Regions from separate parts of the Methylobacterium sp. TK31 genome, predicted to be linked through region 1. Evidence: riboswitches for the same ligand, from Rfam matches in the RefSeq annotation. Region 1 holds a riboswitch; the other holds the start of a gene.
What was found. A riboswitch is a leader RNA that binds a small molecule or an ion and turns the genes downstream of it on or off. The one in region 1 is predicted to bind thiamine pyrophosphate.

Region 1 (3,251 bases):
CATGGCCCGGCATTCCGGTCTGGTGCTGCTCGGCCTGTTCCTGGTCTCGTCGGCCTTCACCCGTCCCCTGTTTCGGGTGAGCCTGTTGCTGACCGGGGCGTTCGGCATCGATCTGGCGGATGTCATCGCGGGATTCGGCCTCGTCCGCCTCTGGTGAGCGGGACGTCGCGGGAAGCGCACGGGGCGGGATGTGCGCGATGACGCGCCGGTCTGTTCGCCCCGCCAGGAGGGGGGCGGCCCGAAGGCGGGGCGACGCGGCCGCGGCATCGGGGCATCGTGGGGCCCTCGCGGGCTTTCGTGCTAGGTGCCCTGGCCTCCGGACCCGACCGATCCGGCGCGCCCGGTGGAGAGACCCTGTCATGGCCCTCAAGACGACGTTCCTGGTGCAGACCTTCGTGCTCAAGCGCAAACGGCTCTCGCCGGGCGACCGCGAGGTGGCGGTAACGGAGAGCGGCGCCTTGAAGAAGGCCGAAGCCATGGCGGCGCGCTTCCCCGGCACGGCGGCGATCAAGGTCGTGGCCGACGACGAGACCGGCGAACTGGAGAGCGCGACCATTCTCGGCAGCTTCGGCGAGGTGCCGGACGATTTCGCCGAGAGCCTGCAGGGGTCCTGAGGCGGACCGGCCGCCGGCCTCCACGCGCCTGACGGCCCGAAACGCGAAAGGGCCCCGCCTCGCGGCGGAGCCCTTCGATCCTGCGGTCACCCGTGGCCGCTACGGGCAGGCGTGACGCTGGCCGTCATTGCCGAGATAGGTGCCGGTGGGGCGGTCGTAGGAGCGGAAGCGCTGGACGCAGTAGGCCACGTCCTCGCCGCTGGTCGCGACCTCCGGGCCGGCCTCGTAGCCCGTCGCGGCATAGCCGCCGCCGTAGGGCGCGTAGCCGCCGTAATAGGCCGGTGCGTAGCCGCCGGCGTAGTAGTCGTCGCCGTAATAGCCGCCATAGGCGCTGCCGAGGCCGTAGCCGATGCCGGCGCCCGCGAGACCCAGGCCGAGCCCGAGGCCGAGACCGCCATAGCCGCGGCGATAGCCGTAGCCGCGCCCGGCATAGGCGCCGCCGCGGTTGAACCCGCCGCGATCGCCCCGGAAGCCGTTGCCGGCGGCGAGGCCCGCTCCGGCACCGACGGCACCGGCGCCCACGCCGATGGCTCCGCCGCGGTTGAACCCGCCCCGGTTGAAGCCACCCTGGGCGAGGCCGCCGCGGAAGCCGCCGCCGCCGAAGTTGCCACCACGGAAACCGCCACCCTGGGCGAGACCGCCGCGGAAGCCACCGCCGCCGAAATTGCCGCCACGGAACCCGCCGCCACCCAGGCCGCCGCCGTGGAAGCCGCCGCCACCGCCGCGGAAGCCGCCGCCGCCACCCGGACGCGCGTCGGCGGAAGCGGGAATCATCGCGAGGGCACCGACCAGGGCGGCCGATGCCAGAAATATGCGTTTCATGGGAGAACCTGTCGTTCGCGTGTCGATCCCGAGGATCGAACTTCTGGTGAACAAACGCGGGGCCTGACGACAAAGTTCGTTTCACACCCCCTTCCGCGTCGCTTTGCCGATCCGGCGATTGACAAACCGGCCGCCGACCATGAATCTGGAAGCATTCCGAGGGGGGCTCCGAGTACGGGAGCTGAGATTGGGCGCGTCGCCCTGACCCTTGAACCTGATCCGGTTCGTACCGGCGGAGGGACGGGAATCTCGAAAGACGGCGCGAATCCCCAGGCGCCATCCCATCCGGCACCGTCGCATCCGAACCGGATCGTCTCCCACGCCAGGAGCGAACCCGATGAATGCACCCGTTCTCCCGAAGGATCTGCCGCAGGGCCAGCCCCAGGCGGTGACCACCGGCCCGATCATGGGCTCGCGCAAGGTCTACGCGCCCGTGGCCGGACACGACGACATCCGGGTGCCGTTCCGCGAAATCACGCTCAGCGATCCGAAGGAGGCCCCGGTGCGGGTCTACGATCCGTCGGGCCCCTACACGGAGACGGATGCCAGGATCGACCTCCATGCCGGCCTGCCGCTGGTGCGCGAGCCCTGGATCGCCCGGCGCGGCTACGCCACGGTGACGCCGCGTGCGGTCAAGCCCGAGGACAACGGGTTCGTGCCCGAGGACAAGCTCGTGGCCCCGTGTCCGGCCACCCGGGAGATCCGCAAGGCCGGCCCGGGCCAGATGGTGACGCAGTACGAGTTCGCCCGCGCCGGGATCATCACCGAGGAGATGATCTACGTCGCCAACCGGGAGAACCTCGCCCGCCAGACGATGCTGGAGGGCGCGCAGGCCGCACTCGCCGACGGCAACAGCTTCGGCGCCTCCCTGCCGGCCTTCATCACGCCGGAATTCGTCCGTGACGAGGTGGCCCGGGGCCGGGCCATCATCCCGGCCAACATCAACCACCCCGAGGTGGAGCCGATGGCGATCGGCCGCAACTTCCTGGTGAAGATCAACGCCAATATCGGCAATTCCGCCGTGACGTCCTCGGCCGCCGAGGAGGTCGAGAAGCTGGTCTGGGCGACCCGCTGGGGCGCCGACACGGTGATGGACCTCTCGACGGGCCGCAACATCCACAACATCCGCTCGTGGATCGTGCGCAACTCGCCGGTTCCGATCGGCACGGTTCCGATCTACCAGGCCCTGGAGAAGGTCGGCGGCGATCCGCTGAAGCTCGACTGGGAGGTCTTCAAGGACACCCTGATCGAGCAGGCCGAGCAGGGCATCGACTACTTCACAATCCATGCGGGCGTGCGCCTCGCCCACGTGCCGCTCACCGCGCGCCGGGTCACCGGCATCGTCTCCCGCGGCGGCTCGATCATGGCGCGCTGGTGCCTCGCCGGTCACCGGGAGTCGTTCCTCTACGAGCGCTTCGACGAGATCTGCGACATCATGCGGGCCTACGACGTCTCGTTCTCGCTGGGCGACGGCCTGCGCCCCGGCTCCATCGCGGATGCCAACGACGCGGCGCAGTTCGCCGAGCTGGAGACCCTGGGCGAATTGACCAAGATCGCCTGGGACAAGGGCTGCCAGACGATGATCGAGGGCCCCGGCCACGTGCCGATGCACAAGATCAAGGTGAACATGGAGAAGCAGCTCGTGGAGTGCGGCGAGGCGCCGTTCTACACCCTCGGCCCGCTGACCACCGACATCGCTCCCGGCTACGACCACATCACCTCCGGCATCGGCGCCGCGATGATCGGCTGGTTCGGCTGCGCCATGCTCTGCTACGTCACCCCGAAGGAGCATCTCGGCCTGCCCAACCGCGACGA
Region 2 (3,251 bases), 1.7 Mb from region 1:
GCTCACGCCCCCGATCGTCAGCGTATCGGTGTCGTTCGCGATCTCGGTCATGTCTAGCCTCCCTGCATGGCGCGGACGATCTCGACGCGGTCGCCGTCGGCGAGGACGGTGGCCGCCCAGTCGCGGCGACGGATCACGGCGCCGTTCAGCGCGATGGCGATGCCCTGCGGGCTGTCGATGCCGGTCTCCTCGGCTTCTTCCCGGAACAGGGCGTCGAGATCGGCGGCCGCGCTCTCGCGGGCTTCGCCGTTCACCGTGAGCCTCATGCGATGGCCCTCTGCGGCGCCGGCGCGAAGCGAGCGCGACCGAAATCCCGGGCGAAGTCCGGCAACGCCCCTTCGACGACCAGGGCCGCGACCGCATCGGCGGTGGCGGGGGCCAGCAGGTAGCCGTTGCGGTGGTGACCCGTGGCGACGACGAGGCCGGGCGCCAGCGTGTCGATGATCGGCGCATCGTCGTCCGAGGTCGGCCGGAAGCCGCTCCAGACCGCCTCGACCGCCATCTCCTCGATGCCGGGCAGGACGCGGCGGGCGCCCTCCAGCAAGGCGTAGAGGCCGCCGGCCGTGACGCCGGGCACGAAGCCGCAATCCTCCACTGTGGCCCCGACGACGAGATGGCCGTCGCTCTTGGGCGCCATGTGGACCTGCTCGGTCCAGACCATATGCGCGAGCGTGCCGGTGCGGGCGGTGGTCCGCAGGGCCAGGGACTGGCCGCGCAGGGGACGAACCGGAAGGGCGAGATGGTCGGGCAGGAGCCCCACCTCCCCGCTCCAGGCGCCGGAGGCGAGCACGACGGTGTCGGCCCGGGTCAGCCCCTGATCCGTGTTCACGCCGGTGACCCGGCCAGCGCTCCAATCCAGGGAGCGCGCCGCACAGCCTTCCACGATGACGATTCCGGCGGCGAGGCAGGCGCGCATGAGGGCGGCCATCACCCGGCTGGGGTCGACCTGGTGGTCGCGCGGGCAGTACAGGCCGGCGGTGACGGCCGGCCGCAGGCGTGGCTCGCGGGCCCGGACCTCGGCGCTGGTCAGCCAGCGCGCGTCGAGCCCGGAGCGCTTCTGCAGATCGTGGCGGAAGCGCAGGCGCTCGACCTCGTCGCGGCCGATGGCGAGCACCAGGGTGCCCTCCTGCCGGTAGTCGATGTCGAGCCCGGCCGCATCCTGCAGGGCATCGCGGAAGCCCGGCCAGCGCGACAGGCTCTCCAGCGCCAGGGGCAGCAGCGGGTCGGAGCCGGGCTCGTGCTCGGCCGCGGGCGCCAGCATGCCGGTGGCGGCGAGGCTCGCCCCGGCGCCGACGGTGTCGCGCTCCAGCACGGCCACGGATCGCCCGGCCTGCGCCAGGCGCCAGGCCGCCGACAGACCGATCAGGCCCGCGCCGACGACGACCACATCGCTGCGCGCCGGAGCGGCGGCGGCCGGGGGCGCATCGCCGTGCGTGCGTCGCAGGTTGAGGAAGGAGTTCGGGGTCACGTCCAACGCAATCTCCGCAACGGGCGACGAGATTGGTGGGGCTGCAGCTTCGAGCGGTGAAGCGTGCCGGGCTTGAGGAGAAACCCGCGGTCCAATCCCTACGCCGGTATGAACCGGGTCAGGTTCGAAGGATTTCCGCGCCGCCATCCACGAACGGACAGCCATCGGTTTCTCAGCCCCTTGCCGGGGATCTCCCTGGAACAGCCCTGATGTGGGCCGTCCGAGCGCCGGGGTCAATCCCCGCCTGCGCCTCCGCCGCGCCGGCGCGTCAGGCGGCGGGCGGGCGCACCGGGCGGTAGACGCCCATCGGTTGGGAGAACCCGTCGAGGGCGTGTTCGCCCAGGGGCTCCGGCATGTCCCAGAGGAAGTCGACGAAGGGCTTCGTCATCAGGATCGGCTCGCCCAGCGTCCGGTTGAGGCGGGCGACGCGGCTCGCGAGGTTCACGTCGCGCCCGATCACGGTGAAGTCGAGGCGCGCGCCCGAGCCCACGTTGCCATAGGCCGCCTCGCCGTGATGCAGCGCGATGCCGGCCGCCACCGGGTTGGCGAAGCGCCCGAGCGCATTGGCCTCAGCGAGTGCAGCCATGGCGCTCTGCGAGGCCGTGAGCGCCCCCTTGGCGGCGCCCCCCAGGTCGTCGCCGGGCTCGCGGAAGATCGCCAGAAGGCCGTCGCCGAGATATTTCAGAACCTCGCCGCCCTCGCGCTCGATGGCCGGCACCAGGCAATCGAAGAAGATGTTCAGGAGGTCGACCGCCTCCTCCGGCGTCATGTCGGCGGAGATGCGGGTATAGTCGCGCATGTCGGCGAACAGGATCGCCGAGCGGATGCGCTGGACGTGTCCGCGCCGGATCGAGCCGCCGAGGATCGCCTTGTGCGGCTCGTCGCCGACATAGATCCGCAGGACGTGGTCGAGCTGCTTGTTGACGCTGCGCATCTCCACGACGGCGGCCAGGGTCGGCATGATGAAGCGCAGGATCGCCACGTCCTCGCCGCGAAAGCCGACCTCGGACCGGGTCGCGAACGAGATGCCGTTGCGGGTGCCGTTGGTGAAGAACAGCGGCGCGACGATGTAGTGCCGATAGCCCTCGGCCTTCAGGTTAGGGATCACCGCGAAGGCGTCGTCCGGCGTCTCGGCGAGGTCGAGGATCAGCCACTCGCCGGTCTCGTGGACGCGGAAGAACGGGCTCTCGCGGTAGGCCTTGTCGGAAGCCTCGCCGTGCGGGAACAGGCGGACGGAGGATCCCGCCTCCCGGGTCCAGAACCGGCCGACGCCGGAATACTCGGAATGCAGGGCGTCGATGGCCGTGGTGGCGCGATCCACCGGCACGTCCAGCCGGATCAGGCGCTCGGCAAGTCCCGAGAGCAGCTCCTCGGCCTTGGGCATCCGCGCGCCCTCGCTCAGCAGCCAGTCGCGCAGCGCCACGCATTCCTGAAGCGCGCCGAATGGGACATCGGCCGCCTCGGAGCCATCGGCTTCGGCGGTGGGAGAAGGCTGGGGCGGGCCTCGATCAAGCATATGGCCAAGGTGGGTTGAGAAGCGGCGTCCGGCAACGGCGACCGTTCGGGTTTCGTGAGTATCGTGCGGGCGTGACCGCTTCAACCGCGCAGACCAGGCGTCGAACACCGACGCCAACGTGGCGCGACGCGCCTCCCCTGTTCCGTCGACGACTGGTTGCCGGGAGGCGTATCCAGCGCCCGCGCACCGTCGGATGCTACCCCGTTCCTGTGTCGGCGACGTCGAAGATCATGAAACGAAAGAGCCGGCCCCCGAGAGGAGCCGGCT

Region 2: another riboswitch for thiamine pyrophosphate. It lies ahead of thiO (glycine oxidase ThiO); the one in region 1 lies ahead of thiC (phosphomethylpyrimidine synthase ThiC).

What each region holds. Positions count from the first base shown of each region.
Region 1 is NZ_CM143964.1:4,932,828-4,936,078, forward strand. It holds gene ACXJY8_RS23090 (zinc metalloprotease) at 1-157, shown strand, start outside; gene ACXJY8_RS23095 (hypothetical protein) at 360-614, shown strand; gene ACXJY8_RS23100 (BA14K family protein) at 714-1,436, opposite strand; TPP riboswitch at 1,586-1,694, shown strand; gene thiC (phosphomethylpyrimidine synthase ThiC) at 1,774-3,251, shown strand, end outside.
Region 2 is NZ_CM143964.1:3,203,407-3,206,657, forward strand. It holds gene ACXJY8_RS14870 (thiazole synthase) at 1-51, opposite strand, end outside; gene thiS (sulfur carrier protein ThiS) at 54-266, opposite strand; gene thiO (glycine oxidase ThiO) at 263-1,468, opposite strand; TPP riboswitch at 1,546-1,674, opposite strand; gene ACXJY8_RS14885 (adenylate/guanylate cyclase domain-containing protein) at 1,737-2,984, opposite strand.